2 regions of the Paucilactobacillus salsurae genome follow, and region 1 is predicted to be linked to the other one. Evidence: riboswitches for the same ligand, from Rfam matches in the RefSeq annotation. Region 1 holds a riboswitch; the other holds the start of a gene.
The links. A riboswitch is a leader RNA that binds a small molecule or an ion and turns the genes downstream of it on or off. The one in region 1 is predicted to bind thiamine pyrophosphate.

Region 2: it holds a riboswitch for thiamine pyrophosphate, as region 1 does, so the genes downstream of both, ACYVQZ_RS08485 (ECF transporter S component) here and thiM (hydroxyethylthiazole kinase) in region 1, are expected to answer to the same signal.

What each region holds. Positions count from the first base shown of each region.
Region 1 covers NZ_BAAHWX010000005.1:68,310-76,099, reverse strand. The annotation lists gene rlmD (23S rRNA (uracil(1939)-C(5))-methyltransferase RlmD) at 1-851, opposite strand, end outside; gene ACYVQZ_RS06220 (aldo/keto reductase) at 952-1,803, opposite strand; TPP riboswitch at 1,904-2,010, shown strand; gene thiM (hydroxyethylthiazole kinase) at 2,199-2,993, shown strand; gene thiD (bifunctional hydroxymethylpyrimidine kinase/phosphomethylpyrimidine kinase) at 2,993-3,814, shown strand; gene thiE (thiamine phosphate synthase) at 3,804-4,442, shown strand; gene ACYVQZ_RS06200 (OsmC family protein) at 4,486-4,914, shown strand; gene ACYVQZ_RS06195 (ABC transporter ATP-binding protein/permease) at 5,080-7,068, shown strand; gene ACYVQZ_RS06190 (Ohr family peroxiredoxin) at 7,368-7,781, shown strand.
Region 2 covers NZ_BAAHWX010000012.1:2,302-10,091, forward strand. The annotation lists gene ACYVQZ_RS08480 (choice-of-anchor L domain-containing protein) at 1-557, shown strand, start outside; TPP riboswitch at 683-770, shown strand; gene ACYVQZ_RS08485 (ECF transporter S component) at 885-1,445, shown strand; gene ACYVQZ_RS08490 (ABC transporter substrate-binding protein) at 1,458-2,372, shown strand; gene nrdD (anaerobic ribonucleoside-triphosphate reductase) at 2,704-4,917, shown strand; gene nrdG (anaerobic ribonucleoside-triphosphate reductase activating protein) at 4,862-5,443, shown strand; gene sufC (Fe-S cluster assembly ATPase SufC) at 5,613-6,380, shown strand; gene ACYVQZ_RS08510 (SufD family Fe-S cluster assembly protein) at 6,380-7,546, shown strand; gene ACYVQZ_RS08515 (aminotransferase class V-fold PLP-dependent enzyme) at 7,551-7,790, shown strand, end outside.

The DNA.
Region 1 (7,790 bases):
ATCTGTTCGGTAATGGCATCTTCTCCAGCGAGGGGCATCATTTGATCTCCCCAGATTAAAGATTGTTTACCCGGATTAACATTTTGCATGACAGACACTACTTCAGGTAATTCAGTCATGATGAACTCTAGAAGTTCATGTTTTTTTGGCAGTTTCGTTGAATTGGTAATAAATGTGACTTGTACTTGACCGGTGTGACGTGCCACGCGCACCACGATGGTTTTTAAAATACCAGAATTATGGTGTTCGTCATAAATTGGAATTTCTAATGCTTCAATTTTGGCAACTAGTGCACGCATAACTTTCATTGTCTCAGGCATCTGCACACTGCAGGTTTCGAGATCAACTAAGTCGTGCGTGCCAGTTTTATAAAGTCCGGCAGCAACATGGCCATTAATCATCCGGATTTGAAATTGAGCTTTATTTCGATAAGCATAAGGATCATTCATTCCTAGTGTTTGTCGAATGTCATAGTGGCGATAGCCCCGTGGTTTAAATTTTTCGAGTGCTTGAACGACGACATCGCGTTTGAATTTGAGTTGTTTTGGATAACTCAGATGCTCCAGTTCAAAGCCACCAACTTCACTTGCATATGCATCACGTGGTGTAACCCGATCGGGACTTTCAGTTCGAATTTGGTGAATTTTAGCCCGCAAAAACTTAGGGGCACTTTCAGTTACTTCAGCAACAATCACTTCGCCAACCAGTGCATAGGGGACAAAGCAAATCTTGTGTTTGAAATAGCCGATACCTTCGCCGTTGATTCCTAAACGTTTGATGGTGAGTGGAAAACGAGTATCAACTGGGACATCGATGGATGGAGCCTGTTTAAATTTTGATTGTTTAGTCATTTAAAATATCCTATCTGTATAAAATCATCGGCTATCATTATGGCATAGTTAGCGGCAAAAAGAAAAGAAGATGTGCATCACATCTTCTACTATAGTAAGGTTAGAAATTTTGAACATCGGGGTCATTTGCTAAACCGGCAACACCACGAAGGCCATCAATGACCTTCATATCGTCAGCGCTTAAAGCAAAATCGAATAAGTCGGTATTTTCTTCAATGCGATTAGCATGGACCGATTTTGGTAATGGCAAGAAACCATGTTGTAATGACCAACGTAAGACAACTTGTGCTACGGTTTTGTCATACTTTTGGGCCATTTCTTTTAATTCTGGCACAGAGAAGATTTTACCAGTACCGAGTGGACTGTAAGCTTCATTGAAAATATTATATTTGGCATTTGCTTCAGTTACTTCTGGTTGTAAATCACTTGGGTTTAAGAAGTTTTGGTTCACAGCCGGGGTGACAGTTGCAGTTTTCATCAAAGCTTCCAAATGCTTAGGACGGAAGTTAGAAATTCCAATGGCACGGGTTTTACCTGCTTTTAAGGCTTCTTCCATGGCTCGCCAAGTTTCGGCATTCAATTCTTCCCAATGATCACGGGTATCCACAGGACTTGGCCAATGGATTAAGTAGAGGTCAACGTAATCAGTACCCAGACTAGTCAATGATTTATCGAGGGCTTTTTTCGTATTTTCATAGCCGTGGTCAGGATTCCAAAGTTTGGTGGTCAAAAAGATGTCATGACGGTTAAGACCGCTATCTTTAATCCCTTTCCCAACACTTTCTTCATTACCATATGCTGTCGCAGTATCGATATGGCGATAACCACTTGCAAGAGCGATTTTAACGGAATCATAGGCAACTTTGCCGCTCGGAGTTTGCCAAGTTCCAAAACCAACAACTGGAATTTTAACGCCATTATTTAATGTGTAAGTATCAGCAATATCTTGCATAATTTTCCCTCCAAATTGGTTATTACAGGACCATTCTAACACACCACCTCATAACAGCCATTGAATTTAACTTATGAATCAAGTATTATAAAACCAATTAAATACACACTAGGGGTGTCTTATAAAAGACTGAGACACGTTAATCAAACGTGATCCCTTTGAACCTGTGAAGTTGGTACTTGCGAAGGAAAGTGTAATGCGAAGAGCGTCGTTTAGCTCTGAAAAATCATCACCCAAAAAGGATGCTCACAGGTTTTGTGAGTGTCCTTTTTGGGTGATGATTTTTTTGAGTTGACGCAATGAGCCAGAGTGTGGAGAGCAACGGGTTGCTCGGAACACGTTTCAGCCATAAAAATAAGGAAGAAAAACCACCTAAAAACGAAAGGACCCAAACCATGAAAATCAACCTACTAACAACCCTAAGAACCCAAAACCCAATCGTTTTCAACATCTCAAACTTCGTCACAGTCCAAGACGTCGCCAACGGCATCAACGCGATCGGTGCCTCACCCATCATGTCCGAGGAAGTCAAAGAAGCAGAAGAAATGGTCAAAATCAGTTCAGCAGTCGTCATCAACCTGGGTGCATTCACAATCCCACAACTAGAGCAAATTAAAGTTGTCGGCCAATTAGCTAAACAATATCACAAACCACTCATCATTGATCCAGTTGCAGTGGGAGCCGTCCAATTCCGCCTCCAAGCTGCCAATCAATTATTAACCGATTTTCAACCAGACATCATCCGTGGCAACGCAGGTGAAATTGCCGCATTAGCCGGAATTGACTGGGCCGCCAAGGGCATCGATGCCGGTTCGGGATCTGGTGATCTCGTTGAAGTTGCCAAAAAATGTGCCCAAGTGCGTAACTGTGTTGTTATTTTAAGCGGGGAAACTGACATTATTACCGACGGTACCCAAGCTACGAAAGTTTATAATGGCACATCATTATTTCAATTACACGTCGGTTCTGGAGACATGCTCTCTAGTATTGTTGGTGCTTTTAGTGCAGTAACAACTGACTTTTATGAAGCGGCACAAACGGCGTGTGCAGTCTTTGCGACAACTGGACAATTAGTGGCAGAGCAGTTAGATCAACCACGCCCGGGTACTTTTGCAATTCAACTCATGGATGAATTAAACTTAGTGACAGAAAAACAAATTGAAGGTAAGTTATCAACGGAGGAAGTCTAATGACGAAACAATATCCACAGGCCTTGTCGATTGCCGGTTCTGATAGCGGTGGCGGCGCGGGGATGCAAGCTGATTTAAAGACGATTCAGGAACGACATGTCTTTGCAACTACAGTGTTAGTTGCGATCACAGCTCAAAATACTTTAGGAGTAGCGGATTTTATGGCACTCCCACCCAAAATTATTGATGAACAGTTTGCGTCACTTGATGAAGATTTAGATATCAAAGCCTGTAAAACGGGAATGCTAGCCGATGTGACAAGGGTAAAAACGGTGGTGGAAAACCTTAAACGTTATGATTTTGGTCCATTAACCGTGGATCCGGTGATGATTGCAAAAGGCGGTGCACCATTGTTAAGCGAAGATGCAGTTAGTGTGGTAGCCAATGAACTCTTGCCACTCGCCACGATTGTGACCCCCAATCTGCCAGAAGCGGAAAAATTAGCGCAAATGACCATTAAAGATGAAGCAGACATGGAAACTGCAGCCAAAAAGCTACAAGCCATGGGAACGAAAAACGTGATGGTTAAAGGTGGCCACTTTATTGAGGAAGGACAAAGTAGTGACTTTGTCTTACTTGAAAATGGTACTTCGTTTTGGTTGAGTGCGCCACGTGTAGCCACGGAAAATACTCACGGTACCGGCGACACATTATCAGCTTGCATTACGGCCCAACTTGCGAAAGGTGATTCAATCGAGCAAGCTATTCGCATGGGTAAAAGCTATGTTGATGCAACGATTCGCAATGGTATTCAGGTTGGACATGGACACGGGCCACTGAATCACTGGGCCTATCGCGAGGTGGAAGCAGATGAAATTTAATGCAGAAATGTTAAAAGCTTACTTGGTCGGCGGTACCCAAGATTTGGGTGACCCAAGTGCATTTTTGCCCAAGATTGAAGCGTTAATGAAGGCGGGCATTACAGCATTTCAATTGCGTGAAAAAGGCACTTCACGTCTTAATGAAGATGAGCGTTATGAGTTGGCCTTGCAATGCAAACAACTGACCACGAAATATCAGATCCCGTTAATTATTGACGACGATTTTCCGCTTGCTATTAAGATTCAAGCGGATGGTGTCCACGTTGGCCAAAAAGATCGTCGAGTTGAAGCCGTCATTGATGCAGTAGGTGACGATATGTTTGTTGGCTATTCATGTAACACGGCAGCAGAAATTCGGGTAGCTAATCAATTGCCACAAGTTGCTTACGTTGGCAGTGGACCGATTTATCCGACAAATTCTAAGGCCGATGCTGATCCAGCAATTGGGACGACAGGGCTAAAAAATTTATTAGAAGTCAGCGATAAGCCAATTGTAGCGATTGGTGGTATCACAGAAAAAAATGTTCCTGACGTCCTGGCCACTGGTGTTAGTGGGATTTCATCAATTTCAATGTTTTTAAATAGTGCCAATATTGAAAAAACGATGCAAATCGTATTGAATCAGTAGGAACTGGTAGTAAACTAGGGGCAAACTAGAAAAGGGGATACTTATGTCACTACTTGATAAAGTTTTATACCATACAGAAGTTGAAAATGATGCTGGATTACCAGGAGTTTCATATGTTGGTAATCAAGAGGGGATGAGTCTGGGTGTCAGTAGCCCGCTCAAACCGGATGCAGGGACAAATCCGGAACAACTGGTTGGCTTAGCACTCGCAACTTGTTTAAATGCGACACTCCAAGCACTGGAAAAACGAGAAGGTCTAGAACACAAAAGTAAGGTCCGCGTTGGTATTGATATGATGCACGACACTCATGGGTATCAATTCAAATTAGATGCCCAAGTGCTGATTCCAGATCAAACACCTGAAAATGCCCAACGAATGCTAGATATTGCAGAAACACGTTGTCCAGTAGCTAAGTTGTTACACGGTAGTGACAACGTCAATGTGCACATCGTGGATGAGTTTAAATTTTAATTTATCAATAAATTAGTTGAAATTGTTAATGCAGTGGTGTAATTTACCGAGTGTGGTAAATGCCCATTAATTGCGGTTAATAAAAAAGGCAATCACAAATGTGTGACTGTCTTTTTTAGGCTTTACACCGACGAAGCTGAACTTGCTGACAAAAAGGAGAGCTCTATGGCATATTTAGAACTACATGACATTCATAAGTCATATTACTTAGGCAAAGAAGAATTTCCAGTGTTAAACGGAATTGACTTTGAGTTGGAACGCGGCGAATTTGTTTCAATTTTAGGTGAATCCGGTGGCGGAAAATCAACCTTAATGAACATTATTGGCGGTCTTGATCGTAACTTTACCGGCCAAGTTAAAGTTGATGGACATGTGCTCGATCATACAAAAGAAAAACAACTTGATGATTACCGACGCGGCACGATTGGCTATATTTATCAATCGTATAATCTGATTAGCCATTTAAACATCGTCGATAATATTTTAGTGTCACTTGATATGACGAAATTATCAAGCAGTGAACGTAAAGAACGGGCTATTCAGTTGTTAAAACAAGTTGGTTTAGGCGACCAATTGAAAAAGCACCCGAACCAATTGTCCGGTGGGCAAAAACAACGAGTGGCAATTGCCCGTGCATTAGCAAGTGATCCAGAAATTATCATCGCAGATGAACCAACTGGAGCACTAGATTCTCAAAATACGGCAGAAGTATTGGAAATGCTGGCCCAGATTGCGGCCCAAGGTAAATTAGTGATTGCCGTTACCCATTCACAGGACGTGGCGAACTACGGAACGCGGATTATTCATTTATCTGACGGTGTGTTAGATGGTGATACGCGCTTGAAACCAGCCTACCCGATGCCAGAAAATCAAGTTAAGCAGCTAGAACCCAAACCATTATCGTCAGCTGCCAGTTATAATAACGCCTTTAAGCATTTAAAATACAACTTCTGGCGTAATTCCTTGATTATGCTGGGAACGGCTATTGGGTTGTTTGCGGTGCTCTTATTTAGTGGTCTGGGTAATGGGGTCAACGGCTTCATCCAAGATCAAATTAATTCAATGGTGAATCCGCGCTCGATTACGGTATTGAAAAATCCAACTGGTAAAAATATTAGTACGGCGCAATTACAAGAGTCGATGCAAAAGTATTCAAGCCAACCTGATAAATTATTGATTAAAGATAAACAAGTCAATAAACTCAAGAAAATTAAGCATGTTTCTCAAGTTGAAGCAGCCTATCAGTTAAGCAACTATACGTTGACGTACAAGAAGAACAACACAAACGGCAGCAGTTTCCAAACCTGGACCAAGGCGTTTGCTAGTGACACGATTTCAGTTGGTCATGCACCAAAAGATAATGAAGTCGTGATTAGTAAAGCACAAGCAACTGCTTTAACTGGAAGCAAGAATTACAAAGCGTTATTAGGCAAAAAAATCACCTTCTCGATTCCATGGATTAACAAGGATAATCAGCCTGTTCAAATGAAGAAAACGTTGAAGGTCTCAGGCTTTACTAAAGGGGGCCAAAACGCTTCTGTACCAGCATCAACTAACTATGCCACGATGCATAAGTTGATGAAGGACTCTAAAGCCATCACTGATGCGAACTATGTTTCTGTGAATGTGGATAAAGCTAGCAATGTGAAGAGTGTTGCCAAAGATATCAAAGCGACAAAACAAGGTGATAAGTATATTTTCGGTGCCATCACAGTCGGTGACATTTTGGATACGGTTAACCAATACGTCCAAATTGCCTCAATCGTCTTATCATCCATCGCCGGCATTTCATTACTTGTGTCAGCATTAATGATCATCGTGACAATGTACATGTCAGTATCCGAACGGACTAAAGAAATCGGTATTTTACGTGCACTAGGTGAACGTAAAAAAGACATTCGCCGTTTATTCACGGCCGAATCAATCCTAATTGGTCTATTCTCAGCAGCCTTGTCACTAGTGATTGCCTACGTCGCCAGCTTTGGCTTGAACAAGGTCTTATACGGCATTGTGAAATACAATATGGTCCAAATTACATGGGGCAACGTCATCAGCACCATCATCATCGCATTAGCAATCTCATTCATCGCGGCCTTACTACCAGCAAGAAGAGCGTCGAGGTTGAATCCGATTGATGCATTGTCGGCAGATTAGAGTGTGGAGAGCAACGGGTTGCTTCTGAGGATTAACAGACTTTAAGTGAAATCCCTGAACTTGGGATTTTGCTTAAAGTCTGTTAACCGGAAGAAGCAGTTGCTCGGAACACGTTTCGGCAATAAAAAAGTAAAGGTGCTAACCGGAAGGTGCAGCTTTCCGGAGCACGTTCCAACAACAAAAATTCAAAAAACCATCCACCCAAAAAAGGGCCCAGGATGGTTTTTTAATCAAAAACATATCGTACACGATATAAAAATGTTATACTTAACCTGAAACCAAGAAATGGAGGAATCAAAATGTCAAAAAAGTTGTATTCTAACAAGATGATTAACCAAGGTGGCCGTAGTGGTGAGGTTAAATCACCAGACGATAAACTACATTTCCAAATCACAGATCCGGGTAAAGGCGGCACGAACCCGGAAGAATTATTCGCAGCTGGCTACGCTTCATGTTTTAACGGTGCAATGGAAATTGCATTAGCTGAAGCGCAAATCGAAGCTAAACACATTGTCAGTGCTGAAGTAACGTTATTAACAGATGGCCCAGCTGATTTCCATATCGCGGTTGATCTGAAATGCCATATTGATGGTCTAACAGATGCTGAACAAAACCAAATCATGGAAGCAACTGATCAAATTTGTCCTTACTCAAAAGCAACTCGTGGTAATATTGAAGTTAATTTAGGAATCGACAACAGTCTAACGTTCTAACATAAATCA
Region 2 (7,790 bases), on a different contig from region 1:
GAAGTACCTATACTGCCAATGAAAAAACAATTTCAGGTTATGTTTTTGACCACTGGGAAGGTAATCAAACTGGAACAATTGGTGAGGATCCAATTGAAATATTTGCCGTTTATAAAACTGCACCAATTACTAATGGTTCCGTTCAAGTTCAATATGTTGATACAGACGGCAATGCACTAGCAAACCCTATTGAACTGACAGGAACAACCGGTACTGGCTTTACAGCAGACGTTAAAGACTTCGATGGTTACACATTCGATCATGCTACACCAGCAACGAATGGTGAATTTGATGGTGGGCAACAAACTGTGACATTGGTTTATAGTAAAGATGTTGTCACACCAACAAATGACGTTGTGACACCGACACAATCAACACCCGAACCAATTTTAACTGCGACCACGGTTGTGAAGACACCAGTTGCGACACCAACAAAAAAAGCCGCTGCTAAATTACCACAAACTGATGAAAACAGATTTGCCGCAATTTTCCTTTCATTTTTAGGAGTCTCGGGCCTATTGGTGGGATTAGGAGTTAATCGAAAAGAAACTAATTAGATCGAATTTAAGAATGAAAAAGTTCAAGTAAACGCTTGAACTTTTTTTCTGGAAAAATTTGGATGAATTTAAGCAACAAAAATTTGTTATTTTTCCGATGCATGGTAAACTAATCCTAATTGAATAATCGTTAATTGGGGTGCCGAAGGCTGAGATTATACTCATTGACCTGATCTAGTTAGTACTAGCGGAGGGAATTACTTGAAATGTAGGGCAACTATATTTTACTTTGTGTAGCGCAATTAGACTTTTTGTTTAATTGCTTTTTTTATTCAGTTAGTTTGGTAAGCCATGATGATTTTCAAAAAATTTGTAGGGGGTTCTATTTTGATTAAGAAAATGAAAGTGCAGCATATCATTTTGTTAGCTTTAATTGCAATTTTTTTTGGTGTCATCTATTGGGTGATTGGACCATTATATAACGTTCTCACCGCATTGCTGGCCCCATTTGGTTGGGGACCAGCGGCAAACGATATTTTGGAGGGCGTCTGGGTCATGGCAGGACCATTAGTGGGTTATCTATTCCGCATTCCAGGTGCTGCCATTTTAGGAGAAACACTCAGTTCAGTGGTAGAAATGTTTATCGGTAGCCAATTTGGTGCTGCAGGAATTATAGCCGGTTTACTACAAGGATTTGGGGCCGAACTAGGTTACACGTTAACCGGATACAAAGTCTACAACTGGATTAGTTTATCATTGAGTGTGGTATTCGTGACAATTGTGACTTTTGGTCGGGAACTCTTTTTCTTTGGTTACAACAAGTACGCGCCATCAATGTTAATTGTATTATTCATTATTCGCTTAATTTCAACTTTCATTTTTAGCGGCGTCATCAACAAAATGATTATTAATTTACTAAAACGCGCAAAAGTTTTGAACATTCAATAGGGGGGTATTGGCATGCAAACAATTCGATTAGCATTAGAATGGATTCCAAACACTGTTCATACAGGATTTTATGAAGCAATTGATCGGGGTTATTATGCCCAAGCAGGGTTAAATGTTGAAATTTTTATGCCAGATGACCACGGTGATGGTCGTCAGTGGTTATTAAATGGCAAGGCAGATTTTGCGATTACTGAACAGATGTCGATGTCAGATTTTTTTGTGAAAGATCAACAAACCCCATTAGTGGCACTTGCTGCACTGATGGATCATAATCGTTCAGGATTATTAACTAACAGTGATATTAAGTCACCGAAAGACTTGACGCATCGAACATATGCGACATTTGGTTACCCAACTGAGCAGCACATTATTGGCGATACGATTAACGCTGATGGGGGCGATTTTAGCCAAACTAAAATGATTTCAAATGACATGATTTTCGACCCAGTAACCGATCTACAGCAAAGAAAATATGATGGTATTTTTGTCTACCATCATTGGGAAGGACTCATGGCTAAACTGGCAAATAATAATGAACACTACAATTTCTTTTATGTGAAAGACTTTGTGCCGGCGTTTGATTATTACACACCCGTAATTGCAGCCAATCAAAATTTTGTTGATGACAATCAAACAGTTGTCCGACAATTTTTGCAAGCTACAGCTCATGGTTACGCGGCAGCTAAAAATGATCCTGAAGATGCTGCCAAAGTTTTAATGAGATATGTCCCTGATCGAATGTTGCAACGAGAGTTAGTAGTGGCTTCTCAAGTAGAGGTTAGCCAGCACTATCGTCTTGCAGATGACCAGTCATTTGCTCCAATTGATGAACAAAACTGGCGTTTATTTTATGACTGGTTAAATCAACAAGGATTGGGTCAACAAATTGATCCAAGTATTGGATTCGATAATCAATACTTGAATTAGAGACCACAAAGTGTGGTTTAGGTAACAATATGTGGTGATAGACCAGTTTTAAAATGCATAAAAATGGCCTAGCAAATAATAAGTCATTTAGTGTGAATTTTAAGCATTGGTCGTACACAATTGATTATCGCAAATCTGAATTAAACAGGGTTGTCTTCTGTAATCAAATGATTAGCGAATCAGACAAAACAAGCTAAAAATTAAAATTAAATAAAAATGCATAAAACACAATATATTGTATTAATTAATTAAAGTTAACACAACATATTGTGTTTTTATGTATTTGGGCTTAGTATTATTAGTAACAATTTTAATGCTTGGAGGAATCAAAATGGATGTAAAACTAACTGCGCAACAGTCATTAGATCTATTAAAAAAAATAACGGTTGTTAAACGTGGTGGTGCGACAACCAAATTTTATGGATATAAGATTTTGTTTGTTTTGCATCAACTAACTGATGATGAATTGCTCATTCAAAGTGTTTGCCAATCGTTAGCGCAACACTTTGAAAATGCTGACGAAGTAACAACTGAAGAAATTGCAGACGAGTTAGTGTCAATCTTACAGGCATCCGATGCCACTGATGAAGCTAATGCCTACCTCAAAAAGTTTCATGAAAATCAAGCTGCATTTCAAGCAGCCATTGATCCACAACATCGCCTAAATAAATTATTTAATCAAAGTGATGATGTCGTTCATGAAAATGCCAATAAAGACAGTAAAGTATTTAATACACAGCGTGATTTAGAGGCGGGTTCAGTGAGTCGCGCCATTGGCTTGAAAATGTTACCAGAAATGGTGGCTAAAGCACATTTACGAGGCGATATTCATTGGCATGATCTGGATTATTCACCAGCAACACCAGAAACAAACTGTTGTCTCATTGATTTTGATGAAATGTTGACTAACGGTTTTAAGATCGGAAATGCCTGGGTTGATTCGCCCAAATCAATTCAGACAGCCACTGCTCAAATGTCACAGATTATTGCCAATGTAGCATCACTACAGTATGGTGGCTGTTCGGCTAATCGTGTGGATCAACTGTTAGCGCCTTACGCACAGTTAAATTACGATAAACATTTGGCTGATGCTAAGCGTTGGATTGCGCCTGACAATCAGGATGCATTTGCTAAGGAAAAGACCACCAAAGACATTTATGACGCGATGCAAGCGTTAGAATACGAAATTAACACCTTGTATTCATCACAAGGTCAGACACCATTTACAACGGTTAATTTTGGTTTAGGGACGAATTGGATTGAACGAGAAATTCAAAAGGCAATTTTGCAAGTGCGCATCAAAGGATTGGGCAAAGAACACCGAACAGCTATTTTTCCGAAGTTAGTTTTTACAGTAAAACGTGGATTGAATCTCAATCCTAATGATCCAAACTACGATATTAAGCAATTAGCATTGGAATGCTCAACAAAAAGAATGTACCCAGACTTGTTAATGTATGACAAGATTGTTGAATTAACCGGTAGTTTCAAAACACCAATGGGTTGTCGTTCATTTTTACAAGGGTGGAAAGATGAGAATGGTAAAGAAGTTAATTCAGGCCGGATGAATCTCGGAGTTGTCACTGTCAATTTGCCGCGAATTGCACTTGAATCAGCTGGCAATCAAGATGAGTTCTGGGAAATTTTTGATGAAAAAATGGCGATTTGCCACGAAGCACTATCCTACAGAGTTGAACGAACGAAGCAAGCAAAACCCGAAAATGCACCATTATTGTATATGTATGGTGCTTTTGGGAAACGATTGAATAAAGACGATAGTGTGGATGAAGCGTTCAAAAATCAACGGGCAACTGTATCACTTGGCTACATTGGATTATATGAAGTTTGTACTGCATTTTTTGGCTCAACTTGGGAAACCAATTCTGAAGCCCATGACTTTGCTGAAGAGATTGTAGCTAAGATGAATGCTTATTGTCAGCAGTGGGCAACTGAAAGTGGTTATCACTATAGTTTATATTCCACGCCTGCAGAATCACTGACTGACACCTTTTGTCGTGATGATATTGAAAAATTTGGCCGTATTAAAGATATTACCGATAAAGAATACTACACGAATAGTTTTCACTATGACGTGCGTAAACATCCGACACCATTTGATAAATTAGGATTTGAAGAGGTATTTCCTAAATATGCTTCCGGTGGGTTCATTCACTATTGTGAGTATCCAAATTTACGGCAAAATCCAAAGGCGCTCGAAGCAGTTTGGGATTGGGCCTATGATCATGTCGGTTATTTAGGCACCAACACATCGATTGATCAATGTTTCAAATGTGGCTTTAAGGGAGACTTCAAGGCCACTGCGCGCGGGTTTGTTTGTCCACAATGTGGTAACCATGATCCCCAATTTTGTGATGTGGTCAAAAGAACCTGTGGTTACCTTGGTAACCCACAACAACGACCAATGGTTCACGGACGACATAAAGAAATTGCTTCGCGTCAAAAACATATGAATCAGGAGATGATCGGCCATGCCGCAGCATATGAGAAAGCCAAACAATCCGACTCCCAAAGAGTGGTTGGCTAAGGATCATAGTTTAGAGTACATCGCCGACTATAAAGCGTTTAACTTTGTTGACGGTGAGGGCGTGCGATGCAGTTTATATGTCAGCGGGTGTTTATTTAATTGCCCGGGATGTTATAACGTTGCAGCTCAAAATTTTCATTATGGTCAACCATATACACAAGAACTAGAAGATCAAATTATTCGAGACATGAGTAACGATTACGTGCAGGGACTAACGCTCTTAGGTGGCGAACCATTTTTGAATACTCAAGTTTGTTTAAGATTGTGTCAACGAGTACGACAAGAATTTGGTCACACTAAAGACATTTGGTCGTGGTCAGGTTATACCTGGGAAGAATTACTACAAGACTCATACGACAAATTAAAAATGCTTTCAATGATAGATATTCTGGTAGACGGTCGCTTTTTAGAGGATCAAAAAGATTTGACGCTCCAATTTCGTGGGAGTGCAAATCAAAGGATTATTGACGTTCAGAAATCATTAGAACAAGAACGAGTTGTGATCTGGGATAAGTTGGTGCATTAAACTAGAGTGCGGAGAGCAACGGGTTGCTTCTGAGGATTAACGTGATATTAGGGAAATTCCAGAGCTTGGGATTTTTCTAATATCGGGTTAACCGCAGGAAGCAGTTGCTCGGAGCACGTTTCAGCAATAAAAAATTAAAAAAAAACAAGCAAAAAAGAAGGCCAAAAAAATGACACTCACCATCAAAAACCTCCACGCCACCATCAAAGAAACTCAACAAGAAATACTAAAAGGCGTCAATTTAACAGTACCCGATGGTGAAATTCACGCCATCATGGGCCCCAATGGTACAGGAAAATCAACCCTAGCCCAAACTATCATGGGCTACCCGGCTTATGAAATCACCCAGGGTAGCGTAACCTTTGATGATCAAAACGTCATTGATGCGAGCGTAGATGAGCGCGCAAAAATGGGGATGTTTTTGGGGATGCAATATCCGGCAGAAATTAGTGGCATCAATAATGCTGATTTCTTAAAAACTGCGGTAAACGCAGTGTCACCAGAACATATCAGTCCCATTAAATTTATGCAGCGATTAACTGAAACGATGCAATTTTTGGAAATGCCTGAAGATTTTGAAGAACGTTATTTGAATGTTGGCTTTTCCGGTGGTGAAAAAAAACGCAATGAAATTTTGCAAATGATGATGTTGCGACCCAAGATTGCAATTTTAGATGAAATCGATTCGGGTTTAGATATTGATGCCCTAAAGGTGGTTTCTAAGGGAATTAATCAATTACGCGGCCCAAAGTTCAGTGGCCTATTAATTACGCATTACGACCGGCTATTAGAATATGTGATACCTGATGTGATTCATATCATGGTCGATGGTCAAATTGTGACGTCCGGTGGACCAGAATTAGCACAAAAATTGGAGCAGTCAGGTTACCAACAATTTAAAAAATTAACACCAGCAGATAATGGAGTGATGAACTAATGACAGATTTACTCACTCAGATCGTGACGCAATCAATTAAAAATCATGAACCAAAATGGCTAACTGAAAAAAGAAAGTTAGCTTTTTTGCTCATGGATCAGTTGCCGGCAAATAAAGACGATGACTCAATCATGACCAGTTTGCAAAACCAGGCCACTGAATTAATTCAACCATTAACGCCACGAACGCAAGCAACAGTGGACGATGGCAATCAGTTAGTTAACATGGACTTATTAACTGCAGCACAGCAATTTCCAGAATTATTACAAGAAAATTTGATGGAAAAAGCCATTAATTGGCAAGATTCACAGTTAAATGCGCTCCACTTGGCTTTAATGACAGGTGGCCGGTTTATTTATGTACCAGATGACTGGCACAGCACGACACCAATCGTAATTAACTTAAATGCTCAGCAAAATGAACACGCACTAGTGATTGTTGGTGCTAACGCGCAAGTTGATTTGATTGAAAAGGTTGTCGGTGAGAAAAGTTCAATGAATTATTTAGGAACAGAAATGTTGCTCGGTGCTAATAGTCGGGTTAACTATTATCAAGCTAATCAATTAGCGGGTCAGGTAAATCACCAAGAAGTAAAGGTGTATCAAGCAAAAGAATCGCAATTGCAGATTTATGCCGCAATGTTTGAGAAAGTTGACTGTCAAAGTATCATTAATGTTGAATTAAATGGGTTTGGTAGTAGTGCGACGGTCAATATGGTGGCAATGGCGGATCAACAACAAACACAGACTATTGAGACGCATATTAATAATGTAGCGCCTAAAACGGTTGGTCAGATTAACCAACACGGTGTGGCAAAAGATGCATCTCAGTTAACCTTTCATGCTACTGGCAAAATCATTCATGGTGCTCATCAAGCTAATTCTCAACAAACTAGTCGCATTCTCACGTTATCTGATACATGCCATGGCGAAGCAGATCCGGTACTTTTAATTGATGAAAATGATGTTAACGCTGGACACGCGGCAAGCATCGGTAAGTTTGACGAAGAACAACTCTACTATTTGCAAACCAGAGGAATTACCAAACAACAGGCCCAATTTTTGTTAACGAGTGGTTTTTTGGAACCTGTATTGCATCAATTTCCATGTGAAGCATTGAAGCAACAAGTCACATCGATTATGAAACGAAGACTAAAGGTGGGGTGATGAGATGACGGTTCGACAAGATTTTCCGTTTTTGACAAATAATGAACTCATCTATTTTGATAACGCTGCAACAGCACAACGACCACAGACCGTGATTGATGCGATTAATGACTATTATTTACAAATGAACGTCAGCGTTCATCGCAGTACATTCCAGTTAGCCTATGAAGCAACACAACGGTATGAGCACGTTAGGAAACAAGTTGCTGACTTTATTCATGCTGAATCTCCAGAAGAAGTGGTG